Regions from separate parts of the Duganella sp. S19_KUP01_CR8 genome, predicted to be linked through region 1. Evidence: predicted binding sites of a transcription regulator. Region 1 holds the regulator's gene; the other holds the start of a gene.
What was found. Region 1 encodes sigma-54, which starts transcription at its own class of promoters, with help from an activator protein. Its sites were predicted from a motif close to TGGCANGNAANCTGCTTT; they were not measured.
Positions count from the first base shown of each region.

Region 2: a site for sigma-54 is predicted at 2,454-2,471, ahead of V6M89_RS16865 (flavin monoamine oxidase family protein). Genes of this name have one in related genera too.

Region 1 covers NZ_JAQQPR010000009.1:158,051-165,701, reverse strand. The annotation lists gene hprK (HPr(Ser) kinase/phosphatase) at 1-148, shown strand, start outside; gene rapZ (RNase adapter RapZ) at 232-1,095, shown strand; gene V6M89_RS11660 (VOC family protein) at 1,096-1,470, opposite strand; gene V6M89_RS11655 (Lrp/AsnC family transcriptional regulator) at 1,567-2,025, opposite strand; gene V6M89_RS11650 (enoyl-CoA hydratase/isomerase family protein) at 2,038-3,123, opposite strand; gene V6M89_RS11645 (alginate lyase family protein) at 3,156-4,091, opposite strand; gene hpf (ribosome hibernation-promoting factor, HPF/YfiA family) at 4,190-4,549, opposite strand; gene V6M89_RS11635 (RNA polymerase factor sigma-54) at 4,627-6,105, opposite strand; gene lptB (LPS export ABC transporter ATP-binding protein) at 6,111-6,863, opposite strand; gene lptA (lipopolysaccharide transport periplasmic protein LptA) at 6,866-7,465, opposite strand; gene lptC (LPS export ABC transporter periplasmic protein LptC) at 7,473-7,651, opposite strand, start outside.
Region 2 covers NZ_JAQQPR010000015.1:149,020-156,670, reverse strand. The annotation lists gene V6M89_RS16875 (transferase spermidine synthase) at 1-234, shown strand, start outside; gene V6M89_RS16870 (Rid family hydrolase) at 280-732, opposite strand; gene V6M89_RS16865 (flavin monoamine oxidase family protein) at 755-2,341, opposite strand; gene V6M89_RS16860 (bifunctional diguanylate cyclase/phosphodiesterase) at 2,520-5,369, shown strand; gene V6M89_RS16855 (MgtC/SapB family protein) at 5,378-5,866, opposite strand; gene V6M89_RS16850 (SET domain-containing protein) at 5,859-6,392, opposite strand; gene V6M89_RS16845 (KTSC domain-containing protein) at 6,407-6,685, opposite strand; gene V6M89_RS16840 (acyl-CoA thioesterase) at 6,695-7,174, opposite strand; gene V6M89_RS16835 (M16 family metallopeptidase) at 7,292-7,651, shown strand, end outside.

The DNA of each region.
Region 1 (7,651 bases):
CCGCAAGGTGGTGATCCCGGTGGCGGCCGGCCGCAACATCGCGGTGCTGCTGGAAGCCGCCGTGCGCAACACCATCCTGCAACTGCGCGGCATCGATACGCTCCAGGAATTCATGGAGCGTCAACGTCAAGCCATGAGCGGCGACTAAGCGTGTATTTTTCCGCATCATTGCGAAAACTAAACATGGTCATTATGGGCAAGTAAGCCCGGCCTGCGGTATCATCGGGGCCTATGCGCATCGTACTCATTACTGGTATTTCCGGCTCCGGCAAGTCCGTGGCCCTGAACGTCCTGGAGGACACGGGACACTATTGCGTCGACAATCTGCCGCCGGCCCTGCTCTCCAGCCTGGTGGACACGCTGGTCGCCGAAGGTCTGCAATCGCTTGCGGTGGCGGTCGACGCGCGCAGCGCCGAATCGCTGGCCACGCTGCCGGCCGCCGTCGAACGCCTGCGCGAGCTGGGGCACGACGTCAAGGTCATGTTCCTGACCGCGAACACGCACTCGCTGGTGGCGCGCTTCTCGGAAACGCGGCGCAGCCATCCGCTGTCGCACGAATTGCGCCCAGGCCAGAACCCGGCGGCGCGCCGCACGCTGATCGAATGCATTTCGGAAGAGCGCGAGCGGCTGTCGGCGATCGAGCAGTTGGGCCATGTGATCGATACCTCGGAGCTGAGCGCCAACAAGCTGCGCGCCTGGGTCAAGGACCTGGTGGCAATCGAGCGGGCGCCGCTGATCCTGTTCTTCGAATCGTTCGCCTTCAAGCTGGGCGTGCCGCTGGACGCCGACTTCGTGTTCGACGTGCGGGCGCTGCCGAATCCCTACTACGACCTGACTTTGCGCCCGCTGACCGGCCGCGATGCGCCGGTGATCGATTTCCTCAACGCCCAGCCGAGCGCGCTGGATCTGATGAACGACATCCGCGTCTTCATCGAGAAATGGCTGCCGTCCTTCAAGACCGACAACCGCAGCTACCTGACGGTGGCGGTGGGCTGCACCGGCGGCCAGCACCGCTCGGTCTACATGGCCGAGCAGCTGGCGGCCTACTTCCAGAAAACCGAACGCGTCATCCTGCGCCACCGCGAGCAGGCCTGATCACCGGCCCCAGTGCACCACTTCGATGGTGTGGCCGTCCGGGTCCTTGATCATGGTGCCGAAGTAGCGCTCGTTGATGTCCGGCCGTAAACCGGGCTCACGCAGGGGCGTCGCGCCCTTGCTCATCGCTGCGTCAAAGAACTCCCTGGCCGCCTGTTGGCTGGGCGCGGAGACCGCCACATGGGTGCGATCGCCGGCCAGCACGCCCTCGGCTGCCGAGGGATAGAGGCAAAAACTCCAGACGCCGTCGGCGCCGTAAATCACTTGGGTGGCGTCGCTGTGCTGCAAGGTGTAGCCCAGCGGCGCGAAGCAGGCGGTGTAGAAATCCGTGGCGCGCGGCAGGGCGCGGGTGCCGATGGAAACGTGGTCGATCATGATGCTGTCCTCCTGAAGTTGGAAGGCCCATCATACTGAGCGGCCGTGAGGCAAAATTGCAGACTCGCCCGTCCCGATGCAAGAATTACTCGATCTTCACAACGGCACTTTGGTTTCGAACTTGGCGCAGTTCATGGCCAGCAAGCTCTTGTAGTTGCTGACGTTGTTATTCGACGTGAACACGCGCCGCGTGAAAGCCTGGAACGCTTCCATCGATACCGCCGTCACCACCAGCATGAAGTCGAATTCGCCCGCCACTTCGTAGCAAGCCATGACGTCGGACTCTTCGCGCATCAGCGATTCGAACATTTTCAGCAGCGAGGTATTCTGCTGCTCCAGCTGCACCGTGACGAACGCCGTCAGCGGACGGCCGACGCGCACGCGGTCCACCAGCGCCACCTCCTTGACCAGCACGCCGCTGGCGCGCAACTGCGCGATGCGGCGCTGGCAGGTGGCGGCGGACGCGTGCACCTGCTCGGCGATGCGCCGCAGCGGGATGGTGGCGTCCTCCTGCAGCAGATTCAGTATCTGGATGTCGAGTCGGTCCAGTTCCACGGCCATCGGCGTTTAGTCCAGGTGGCGCAGCGGGTGGGCGTAGTCCGGCCACACCGGCTGGAAGAAACGCTGCACCATGGCCTCGCCGACTTCTTCCAGCGACGCCGGCTTCCATTGCGGCGCGTTGTCCTTGTCGATGACCAGCGCGCGCACGCCTTCGATCACTTCGCCGTCTTCGAAGTTGTGGCGCACCAGCGTGCGTTCCATGCGCAGGCAATCGGCCACGTCCAATGCGGCGCCGCGCTGGACCAGCTCATGCGTCACGCACATCATCAGCGGCGAGCGGGTGGCCATCACTTGCAACGTCTTTTGCGCGAAGGCGCCGTCGTCCGTTTTCAGCGAGGCGGTGATCGCGGCCACCGAACCGGCGCCGAAGTGACGGTCGATAGCGGCGCGCTCGGACTCCAGCTTGCTGTCGCCCGCCGCGGCCTTGAACGGCGCCGCGAAGGCAGCAATGGCCTCGGCCAATCCCGCGCCCGGCGTCGACTCCAGCAGCACCGACAAGGCCGCCATTTCGCTGCCAGGCACAAAGTGATCGGCCAGGCCCGCATGCAGCGCATCTGCCGCTCCGATGGTGACGCCGGTGACGCCAAGATAGCAGCCCAGCTTGCCCGGCGCGCGCGCCAGGAAATAGCTGCCGCCCACGTCCGGAAACAGGCCGATGTTCACTTCCGGCATGGCCATCCTGGTCCGCTCGGTGACGATGCGCACGCGGCAGTCTGGACCGCCCTGCGCCACGCCCATGCCGCCGCCCATGACCACGCCGTCCATCAACGCGATGTACGGCTTGGGATAAAAATGGATCAGGTGATTGAGCGCGTATTCCTCGGTGAAGAAATCCTCCACCAGCGCGCTGCCGCCCTGCGGCGTGGCGCGGCCGGCGTCGTAGAAGAAGCGGATGTCGCCGCCGGCGCAGAAGGCCTTTTCGCTGCTGCTGCGAATGACGACGGCGGCCACGCCGCTATCGTCGCGCCACGCCATCAGCGCCTGCGTGATATCGCGCACCATCGCCAGCGATAAAGAGTTCAAGGCCTTGGGCCGGTCCAGCGTGATGAAGCCGGTTCCGTTGCTGACGCTGGTGTGGACGTATTCGCTCATGAGGTGCTTGGTGTGGTGGAAAAAACCCTATTCTACTGCGACTTGCCGGGCGCCAGATGCTCCAGCGGATTGGCCAGGTTGAGGTCGCCGCCCAGGCGCGGCTGGAAGTTGGCTTTGAGCGGCATCAGCTCCGCCCTGCCCTGGTGCCGGGCGTAGACGATGGCGAACGACATCTCGCTGACATTGGCCCGCTCCTGCGTGAAACCGGTGGCCTTTTCCATCGCCGACGGGTCTTGCGCGGCGGCCAGCGTGAAGCGCATCAGCTGGTCCAGTTTGGCGGAATGCAGGTCCAGGATGGACGCGCTCATCACCAGCGGCACGGCCGCGAACACGTGGTAGTGCAAGGCCTTGGCCGCGCGCTCCATTTCCGCCGGCAGCGAACCGTCCGCCGCCACCTGCGCCATCGCGTGCTCGAACACCTTGCGGCCCCAGGCCAGGTAGCGCTCGTCATGCGTGACGCCGCCCACCGCCGTCACCGCCAGGCCTTCCCAGTAGTAGTGGTTATTGCGCGTGCCCTTGTGGGCATCGGAGTGCGCCATGGTGGCGTCGGCCAGCGTCTTGAACCAGGCTTCGATGGTTTGCTGCTGGACGGGGGTGGCGGCCGGCTTGACGCGGGCGTAGCTCAGCGCCATGCCGCCCAAAGTCCACTTGCGCACGTACCAGGCCTGCTCGCTGGACAGCTTGCCCAGCAAGGCCCGCTGCCCGGCCCAGCTCTCCAGCCAGCCCAGCGCGCAGGCGGCGTTGCCCTGGCTGGCGTTCTGCGCCACCTCGGCCAGGAAGTCGTCGATCGGCTTGGTGTTGGCGATATTGCGCGCCCGCAGTACCGGATCGATGACGGAGTGGTGCGCATCCGAGTAGTAGCTGTTGGCGTCGATGTCGATCACGGCCGGCGGCGGCGCGGTGCAGGCCAGCACGGTGGGGGCGGCCAGCGCCAGCAGCCATGCCGTAAATAGTTTAGCTCGTTTCATGCCACTCCCGTCCAAGTTTGGAAAACGTTTACTCTAAACCATTTGGACGCAAAAAAGGGCGCCTCTGCACCCTTAGTTTGATGGTGCCGGGGCCGTTGTTATAGGGCGGCGGCAGCGGGTTCGTAGCTATCCGGGAGATGCTTGATCGCATCGTGGCCGTGCTCTTGGACCTTGGCTTTGTATTTCATGACCTGCCGATCCAGCTTGTCGATCAAGGTATCGATGGCGGCGTACAAGTCTTGGGACAGGCTTTCCACGTAGACGGTCTTGCCCGACATACGCAGGTTGATTTCAGCCTTCTGGCGTTTCTCTTTCTCTTTGAGGTTATCTACAGTCAGGATGACAGCAATATCAATCACTTGATCAAAGTGGCGGGTGACGCGTTCCAGCTTGTTCTGCACGTATTCACGGATGGCCGAGGTCACTTCGAGATGATGTCCACTGATGGTGAGATTCATACACACTCCTAAAGATAATGTCGCTTCTTACGGTTAGTGCGGAGCCCATTACTGCCGGGCGCGCAGGAACCAAGTAACTACAAAGATTTACGGAGACTGACTGGCGGGATCTTCAACGCTTCGCGATATTTGGCAACAGTGCGTCGCGCAATCACCATGCCTTGTTCTCCCAGCATGTCCGCAATCTTACTGTCGGATAAAGGATTTTTCGGGTCTTCTGCTCCTGTCAATTGCACGATGAGTGCACGTATCGCCGTCGAACTTGCTTCCCCCCCCGCTTCGGTGGCGACATGGCTACCAAAGAAATATTTCAACTCAAACATGCCATGCGGGGTCAGCATATATTTTTGAGTTGTTACACGAGAAATAGTGCTCTCGTGTAGTCCCAGTGTATCAGCAATTTCGCGAAGCACAAGGGGGCGCATGGCAACCGCACCATGGGAGAAAAAGTTCTTTTGTCGTTCTACTATCGCTTGTGCAACGCGCAAAATCGTGTCGAAACGCTGGCGCATATTTTTGATCAGCCACTTCGCTTCCTGCAGCTGCGCGCCCATCGCGCCCTCGCCTTTTCCCTGCTTGAGCAGGTTGGCGTACATGGCGTTCACGCGCAGGCGTGGCATGACGTCGTTGTTCAGGCTCACTTGCCAGCCGTTGCGCGCTTTTTTGACGATCACGTCCGGCACCACGTAGTCCGACACGTCCGACGCGAACGCCGAACCCGGATGCGGATTGCACTGGCGGATGACGGTTTGTGCTTCGCGCAAATCTTCGTCGTCGCACAGCAGCGCCTTCTTCAGTTTGTTGAAATCGCGCTGGGCAAACCAGGTCAAATGATTTTCAACAATCGCCAGCGCCATGCGCCGCGTCACCATCGGGATGGCCGGCAAACGCTTGATCTGCAGCGCCAGGCATTCGGACGCGTTGCGCGCGCCCACGCCCATCGGGTCGAAGCTTTGCAGCATCGACAAGGCGGTCTGCAACTCGTCGATCTCCAGCTCCAGCTCTTCCGGCAGGCGGGCCAGGATTTCTTCCAGCGATTCTTCGAGGTAGCCGTTCTCGTCCAGCGCGTCGATGATCAGCTCGACCAGCGCGCGGTCACGCATCTCCAGCACCGTCACCCGCATCTGCTCCATCAGGTGCTCGCGCAGCGTGCAGTGGCTGGCCTCCAGCTGCGGACGCGAGTCCTCGTCGTCGGGCGCCTTGCTGCGGCCGGCGTCGCTCCAGTCGACGTCGGCGTCGCTGCTGGTGCTTTCGGTGTCGGCGGCCGGGCCGTCGTAGTTGTCGGCGTCGGCGGCCGGCGCCTCTTGCGCGTTGGGCGGGCCTTCCGGCGGCGCGTCGCCGACCGGGGCTTGCTGGCTGATGGCGCCGTCCGACAGCAGCCGCAGCGAGCGGTCCAGCGGGTCGTCGAGGCGCTCCAGCAGCGGATTATCGGTCAGCAGCTGTTCCAGTTCCTGGTGCAGCTCCAGCGTCGACAGTTGCAGCAGCCGGATCGACTGCTGCAATTGCGGTGTCAGCGCGAGGTGCTGCGACGTGCGCAGTTGCAAAGACTGTTTCATGGGTTTTACATACGGAAGTGTTCACCCAGATACACGCGACGCACCGATTCGTTGGCGATGATGTCGTCTGGCCGGCCTGAAGCCAATACCGTGCCCTGGTTGATGATATATGCGCGGTCGCAGATGCCCAGCGTCTCGCGCACATTGTGATCGGTAATGAGGACGCCGATGCCGCGTTCCTTGAGGAAGCGCACGATGCGCTGGATCTCAATCACGGCGATCGGGTCGACCCCGGCGAATGGTTCGTCGAGCAGCACGAAGCGCGGATTGGTCGCCAGTGCGCGCGCGATCTCCACGCGGCGGCGCTCGCCGCCTGACAGCGACAGCGCCTGGTTCTCGCGCAGCTTTTCGATTTGCAAATCGGCCAGCAGGGTATTGAGCCGTTCATCAATGGCAGCCTTGGATAAAGGCTTGCCGTCCACTTTCTGAATTTCGAGGACGGCGCGGATATTTTCTTCCACCGTCAGCTTGCGGAACACCGACGCTTCCTGCGGCAGGTAGGACAAGCCGAGCGAGGCGCGGCGGTGGATCGGCAGCGAGGAGATATCGGTGCCGCTGATATCGATGCTGCCGGCGTCCGACGGCACCAGGCCGACGATCATGTAGAACGAGGTGGTCTTGCCGGCGCCGTTGGGGCCGAGCAGGCCCACCACTTCGCCGCACTCGACTTGCAGGGACACGTCGTGCACGACCTGGCGCTTGCCGTAGGTCTTTTGCAGGCCGCGTACGATCAGGGTGCTACCGCAGGATGATTCCATGCTTACTTCTCCGTGGCCGGCGGCGTCGATGCGGCGGCCGGCGCGGCCGGACGGATGGTCGGCTGGATCACCATGGTGCCGCGGCCGGCGCCCGGCTTGCTCACGCCCGAGACGTTGTTCTTGACATCGAAATGCTCGGTGCGGCTGTCGTAGGAAATGAACTCGCTGTTGACTTCGCTGGTCATCCGCGGGCCTTCCAGCTGGCGCACCTTGGCTTTCGAGAACAGCTTGACCAGGTCGGTCTTGTCGCTGTATTCGATGCGCTCGGCTTCGCCCTCGATCCACTGGTCGCCGGCGCCGTCGCGCTTCTGGCGGAAGGTCGACAGCGTACCTGGCGTGCTGGTCAGCACGACGAAGTTATAGCCTTCGGGATCGGTGGTCACCACCGCCTTCGGCGACTTCATCAGCAGGGTGCCGCGCGTCAGCACGACATTGCCGATCAGCGTCTTGATCTGCTTGACGTCGTCGATTTGCAAATCGTCGTAATCGATCTTGGTCGGCTTGTTCGCATCCGCTTTTTCCGCGTGGACCACACCGGCCGCCATCAACAGCATCGCCGCCGAGAGTATCAGTTTCTTCATCATCATTCCATTCATCATCATTGTTTCCTCAGTGGCCGGCGCGCGGCGGCATCACCAGCTGTCCGCGTCCGCCCAGCTGCACTTCGCGGGTGGCGTTATTGGCCTTCATGCCGATGCCGTTGGCGGTGGCGTTGCCCATTTCCAGCGCCACCGGGCTGGCGGTTTCCATCCGTTCTTCGTCCGGGTACACGGTCAGCGCCGGCGTGG
Region 2 (7,651 bases), on a different contig from region 1:
TTCCAGGGCCGCATCTGCTGGTTCCGCGGCATCGCCGGCAACAACCGCATCCTGTTCGCGGTCAAGGGCGGCAAGCCGTCGCCGGCGCTGGCCATGCAGCAGCGGGTGGCGCGCAGCCACGGCCTCGGCTTCGCGCTGTTCAACCGCCTGCTGGCGCACTGGATCGTGCTGCGCCTGCGCTGGAACCCCGCACTGCCAAGCGGGGTCAGACCCCGTACGGGGTCTGACCCCTAAGTGGCGCGGCAGGCTTATCGCTGAAGCATGCCGGGTTGGAAAGAGCTATTTTTTGGCCGGCAACCCACGCACCGCCACCACTTCGATCTCCACCAGCGCCTTGGGCACCACCAGCGCCGCCACCTGCACCGTGGCGCGGGCCGGCTTGTTGGGCTGGGCCGCCGTGCCGAAGTAGTCCTTGTAGGCCTCGTTCATGCCGGCGAAATCCAGCTTGCCGGCGGCGTCCGCCACCAGGTAGACCCGCATCTGCACCACGTCGCCCATGCCCAGGCCCTGCTCGCGCAGCGTGGCTTCGAACTGTTTGAGCACATCGGCCGTCTGCGCCCTGGTGTCGCCGTCGAACGACTTGGCCAGTTTGCCCGAGACGTACAGCGTGTCGCCGGCCCACACGGCGCTGGCGATGCCGCTGTCGGCGCTTTGCAGGTGCTGGACCTTGAGCTGGGCGGCGGCCGGCAAGGCAACCAAAGAAGCGAGTAGCAACGGGACGGTCAATTTCATATGCATCCTTTCAGGGAAAAATTCAGGCGCGCACCCGCGCCGCCAGTTGTTCGATCACATGGTGGGCCGACAGCACCGCGCCCTCCTGCCATGAGCTGAGGTAGCCCAGGTACTCGCCGGCGAAGTAGATCGGGCCGTCCGGCTGTTGCAGCAGCTGGTAGACGGTGTCGTATTGTTCCGGTTTCCACTCGGCCCAGGAACCCAGGCTGTACGGCACCTTGGGCCAGGCGATGTTGACGCCGTCGCGCACCATGCGGCGGTAGCCGGGGTGGATCGCCTCGCCCGCCGCCAGCGCCTTCTCGATGCGCTCGGCCAGCGGATACTGGCCCATGTCGTCGCCGGGCGTGGCGCCGAAGCAGTAGGAGCCGACCAGCACGCCGTCGGCCTGGCCGATGCCGTGCGACGGATAGAGGATTTGCGTGACGTCGCGGCTGGTCCACGACAGGCCGCCGTAGATGCCGTCGTCCTGCTCCCAGAAGCGGCGCGGCGCGTAGAACGCGGTCTTGGCCGAGCGCGCATACTCGACCTCGGCGATGGCCTTTTGGTAGGCCGGCGCGAAATCGTTGGCGATGCCGCGCAACACCGACAGCGGCAAGGTGCAGATCAGATAATCGCTGTCGACGACGCTGCGGCCGCCGCCGCGATGGAAGACCACGCGCGCGCCCTGCGCCGTCTTGCGGATTTCGTCGACCACCGTGTCGTAGCGGATCACCTGCCCTACCCGTTTGGCGAACGCCATCGGAAAGCGGTCCATGCCGCCCACCGGTTGCAGCATGGTGCCGGCCTGGTCGAAGTCTTCGGCGAAGGACGCCTTGAACTGCCAGAAGTCGGCCCGCAGCAGCTCGTCCAGCGGCAGCGGCGCGCGCACCGCGCCGTGCGGCCGCCCCGGCCCCGGCGTGGCGCTGTAGCCGCTGCGCGGGCTGCCGGCGTAGCGGCCGTCGCGCTGCAAATCGCCGAAGCTGGCGATGGCGCCGAGCAAGCGCTCGCGGTCTTGCTGGCTCAGTTCCTGGTCCAGCCTGCCGGTGGAGACGGCCTTGCCCAGCAGCTCGCCGAAATAGCCGTGCGTGTCGCCCAACACCTGGCGCGCCTGCACCGGCTTGCCGCCGAAGGCCGCGTCGTCCTGCAACAAGGCGGCACGGTCGTCGTTCATCATGATTTCCAGCGGCACGCCGAACTCGCGGCAATAGCCCAGCACCGCGCGGTGGTGGTGCGAGATGCGCGCCGGACCGGGGTTCAGATACAGGTGCGGCGCCTTGGGCCAGCGCGCCTGCTGCACGCCGTCGCTCTGCTCGAAGCGGTCGCCGCCACGGATGGTCCAGCTGCGGCCGCCGGGCCGGTGACGCGCTTCCAGCACCGTGCACGCGAAGCCGGCCTTGCCCAGCTGGTAGGCCGCCGTCAGGCCGGCCACGCCGGCGCCGAGGATGGTGACGCGCTTGCCCTTGCCCAGTCCGCCCGGCAGCACCGGCGGCCCCCGGTAGGCCAGGTCCTCGCCCCAGGCCAGGCTGGCGCAGCCCAGTGCGTCAAGCGCGGCAAACGCGGCCGCCGCGCCGCCGGTGCGGGCGATCTGCGCCAGAAAGCTGCGGCGGGTGACGACATGAACGGGTTTCATGGTCGGTGCTCCTCCAAGGCCGGGGACGTGTCAATATAACATCAATCCTGCCCCGAACCGTGGCTTGCATAAGACAATCCCACAGGTGCCAACGGTCCAAATAACTGTCGTAAAAGCATGACTTATGACACACTAGATTCATCCGCACGCTCTGCCGTCCCCACCCAGAAAGCGCCGCATGCCGCTGTTCCTCAAGTCACCGCCGTTCTCGCTGGCCGCGACGCTGACACTGGTCACCGGGATGGCGGTCACCGGCATGCTGTTCGTCGCGGTCAGCGCGCTGGAGTATGGCAAGATGGAACTCAGTTTCCAGCAGCGCGCGCAGGTACGGGCGGCCGCCATCCGCCGCGGCCTGGACGATACGCTGGAACTGGTCACCATCCTCAACGACCTGTTCAAGTCGGTGGGACCGGTCAGCCGCGAGCAGTTCGGCGACTTCACCCGACCGCTGCTGGCGCGTTATCCTTTTGTGCAAGCTTTCAACTACCACCGCGTGCTCAACGACGACGAGGCGCGCCGCCATGCGGCCACGCTGCAAGACCGCTATCCCGGCTACGCCATGTTCGACGGCGGCCGCCTGCCGCTGTCGTCGCGGCCGCAACACGCGATCGTCGACTACCTGGAACCGCTGTCAGGCAACGAGGCGGCGTTCGGGCTGGACGTGATGTCGCTGGGTCCCATGTCCAACACCATCAATCAGGCGGTGGCGGCCGGCGTGATCATGGCCACGCCGCTGCTGCGGCTGGCGCAGGAACGCGGCAACCAGCAAGGCTTCGTGCTGCTGATGCCGGTCTACCGTCCCGGCGCGCAAACGGCCACGGCGGCGCAGCGGCGCGCGGCCTGGATCGGCAACACCGGCGCCGTCATCCGCTCCACCGACCTGATCCACAAAATCCTGCATGTCGCCGACCTGCTGGACGACGCCTCGCTGGTGGTGCGGGTCTACGTCGGCGACGACGTCCGCCCGGACAACCTGATCTTCAGCCTCGGCCAGCCGGGCGAGCAGGCGGTGGCGGCCAAGCCCCTGCAGCGCTGGCTGGCCTTCGACTACCACGACCTCTACACCCGCACCTTCAGCGCGGCCGGCAAGGCCTGGCACGTGCAGGTGACGCCGCTGCCGCGCCCCTTCCTGGCCAGCCACCTGGGTTCGCTGTCGACCTTGATCGGCGGCCTGCTGTTCTCGCTGCTGACGGCGGCCTTCGTCAACTCGCTGACACGGCGCTCGGTGCGGGTGCAGCGGCTGGTCGAGGAGCGCACCCGCGCCCTGCAACTAAGCAATGAGCGCCTGAACGAAGACGTCGCCGCCCGCAAGCGCACCGAGGAGGCCTTGCAGGAAAGCGAGCTGCGCTTCCGCCGCCTGCTGGCGCTGTCGTCCGACTGGTATTGGGAACAGGACGCGGAATTCCGCTTCACCAGCATCACCGGCGGTTTCTTCGACAAGGGCAAGCAGGACCCGGACAGCTTCATCGGCAAGACGCGCTGGGAACACCATCCCGAAATGCTGCAGGCGCGCTGGGGGCAGGACCATATCGCGCTGCTGGAGGCCCACCTGCCCTTCCTCAACTTCGACTACGCGCTGCCCGGCACAGACGGCCAGCTGCACTGGTTCAGCATCAGCGGCGAGCCGCTGTTCGACAAGGATGGCGCGTTCAAGGGCTATCGCGGCACCGGCACCGACATCACCGAGCGCAAGCTGTCCGAGCAGCGCATCCACCACATCGCCCACCACGACGTGCTGACCGGCCTGCCCAACCGCGTGCTGCTGCAGGACCGGCTGACCCAAGCGGCCGCCTTCGCCAACCGCAGCGGCATCCCGCTGTGGGTCATGCTGATCGACCTCGACCGCTTCAAGTTCGTCAACGACAGCCTGGGCCACAAGGCCGGCGACCTGCTGCTCAAGACCGTGGCCCAACGGCTGCAGGACAGCGTGCGCGAAAGCGATACCGTGGCGCGCCTGTCCGGCGACGAGTTCGTCGCCATCCTGACCGAGTACCCGGACGAGGCGCTGTCGCTGGACGTCACGCAGCGCATCATGCGGGCGGTGGCGCAACCGGTGCTGCTGGAGGGGAAGGAATTCTTCGTCACCTGCTCGATCGGCGTGGCGGTCTACGACCCGGACGGCACGCCGGCGCAGCGGTTGATCGAGCATGCCGACATCGCCATGTACCGGGCCAAGAAGCTGGGCCGCAACAACACGCAGTTCTACCAGCCTGCCATGAACGAGGAAGCGCTGGAGCGGGTCCGCATCGAGACGGCGCTGCGCAGCGCGCTGGAACGCGACGAATTCGTGCTGCACTACCAGCCGCAGGTGGACCTGCGCAGCGGCCGCATCGTCGGCATGGAGGCGCTGATACGCTGGCAGCATCCCGAGCTGGGCATGGTGGCGCCCTACCGCTTCATCGGCCTGGCCGAGGAGACCGGCCTGATCGTGCCGATCGGCGCCTGGGTGTTGCGCACCGCCTGCGCGCAGGCCAAGGCCTGGCAGGATGCGGGCCATGGGCCGCTGCGGATCGCCGTCAACCTGTCGCCGCGCCAGTTCGGCGAGCCGAACCTGCTGGCGTCGATCGCGGAGGTGCTGGAGCAGACCGGCTTGCCGCCATCCTGCCTGGATATCGAGCTGACCGAGGGCTTGTTCATGAACGACGTGGCGCTGGCGGTGGAGCTGCTGCACAAGCTCAAGGCGCTGGGGCTGGCCTTGTCGATCGACGATTTCGGCACCGGCTATTCGAGCTTCTCCTACCTGCGCAAGTTCCCGATCGACGTGCTGAAGATAGACCGCTCCTTCGTCAGCGACATCGGCGCCGACGACGAGGCGGCCATCGTGGTCTCCATCATCGCGCTGGCGCACAACCTCAAGCTGCGGGTGATCGCGGAAGGCGTGGAGAGCGAGGCGCAGCTGGATTATTTGCGGCGCAACGGCTGCGATGAAATCCAGGGCTATTACTTCAGCCAGCCGGTGCCGGTGGCGGCGTTCGAGCAGATGCTGGTCGAGCGCAAGAAACTGCCGACGGCATCCGTTACGGCCTAGCCGCCAGCCTATTCTTCATGCTGGTCGATCTCGGCGCGCTCGTCCTCGCTCATGCCCAGCCAGCGGCGGTGCAGCATGCGCTCCAGCGGCTGCCCAAGGAAAAACAGCAGCAGCACCAGGATCAGGCCGATGCCGGCGATTTGCCACGCGCCCATGCCGCAGATGATGCCGATGCCGGCCGTCACCCAGATCGAGGCGGCCGTGGTCAGCCCCTTGATTTTCGACGTCTCATGGTGGAACACGATCACGCCGGCGCCGAGGAAACCGATGCCGGTGATGACGCCCTGGATGGCCCGGCTCAGCGCATCATGGCTGAATTCTCCGGACACCGGTGCGAACTCCATGCTGGCCGTGGTGACCAGCGCCGCGCCCAGGGCCACCAGGCCCAGCGTTTTCATGCCGGTGGGCTTGCCGCGCAAGTTGCGTTCGAGACCGATCACGCAACCGAACAGCATCGCGATCACCAGCCGGCCGGCCACGCTCCAATAATCAATCATGCGAAGCCTGCTCCGGCTCCTTCTGCTTGCGGCGCCGCTTCTTGGGCGCCAGCATGGTGCCGGTGCAGCCCGGCGCGCCGCAGCGGCAGGCGAAGGAGCGCTTGATGGCCGGCGTGTGGCGGCCATCGTAGATCAGCGGATAGGAATAGCTGAGCTCCTCGCCGCAGCGGATGTCGTGCAGCGCATAGATATAAATGCGGCCCTCGTCCTCGATGGCCTGGCAGTTGGGCTCGCACGAGTGGTTGATGTAGCGCGCCTCGTTGCCCTGGTCGCCGCCGTCGATGACGTTGCCGTTGGCCAGGCTGAAGAAGAAGGTGTGGTTGTGCGGCATGTCCTGCTCGGCCGCGCGCTCCAGCGCCTCCGACCACGGGATCTCGCGGCCGGTGTATTCGATCACGCATTCGCTGACCGCGATATCGCGGCTGGCGAACACGCCCCGGCCATGCACCGGCGAAATCCTGACCACATAGGCCAGTTGGTCGGACAATTCCGCAGGACTACTTTCCAGGGCGTTTTCAGTGAGCATAAGTACGGTGTAGGTTAAGTGGCGTCGCCGCCAGGCGGCTTGAACAGGTCTTCCAGGTCGGCGCGGCTGGTGGGCTTGCGCACCACGTCGCGCCGGCCGGCGAATTCATCCTCGATATGATCGCGATAGTAGCTCCACGCGGCCGCCGAGGTCGACAGCTTGCGCCACACCTCGTTGCCGACGCCCGAATAATCGATGGCGCGGCCGTCGTCGAACTCCACCCGCAGCATGCGATCGCGCGCATCGTACCCGATGGCGCGCAGCTTGCCGGCATTGATGCGTTTCATTTCCATACAGCCTCCTCAGGCCTTGCGGGCTCCATGCACCATTTGACGGGCCTGCTTACGCAGCAGGGCCTGGTCCCAGCGCTGTTTCTGCTCTTCGGTTTCCGGCGCCAGCGGCGGCACCTCGACCGGTTTGCGGCTTTCGTCCACCGCCACCATTGTAAAGTAGCAGCTATTGGCGTGCCGCACCAGACGCTGCTGGATATTTTCCGTCACCACCCGGATGCCGACCTCCATCGAGGTGCGGCCGGTGTAGTTAATCGACGCCAAAAACGTCACCAGTTCGCCCACGTGTATCGGTTGCAGGAACATCACCTGGTCCACCGACAGCGTCACCACATAGCTGCCCGAATAGCGGCTGGCGCAGGCGTAGGCCACGCTGTCCAGGTACTTGAGGATGGTGCCCCCGTGGACGTTGCCGGAAAAATTGGCCATGTCCGGGGTCATCAGGACGGTCATGCTCAGCTCGTGGGCGGTCCAGCTCATCGGTTTTTCCATTGCATACTCCCTAGTTGTTTTCTCCATGCTATCCGCTAAGCTTGTCATTCGCAAATAGTTATCAGAAACAACTAACTTTATCGTATGCTTTGCGCTTCACGAATACGAGGAGCACTCATGAAATGGAAAGTCCTGGCCGCCAGCATCATGCTCGGCGCGGCCGCCACCGCCCAGGCCGTCACGGCCGACGAGGTGCACACCTTCACGCTGGCCAACGGCATGAAGTTCATCGTGCTGGAATCGCACACCATCCCCAACGCCAATATGTACACGTTCTGGAAGGTCGGCTCGCGCAATGAGGCGCCCGGCATCACCGGCCTGTCGCACTTCTTTGAACACATGATGTTCAACGGCTCGAAAAACTTCGGCCCGAAAATGTTCGACCGCACCATGGAAGCCCGCGGCGGCTCCAACAACGCCTACACCAGCAACGACCTGACGGTGTACCAGGACTGGTTTCCTGCATCGTCGCTGGAG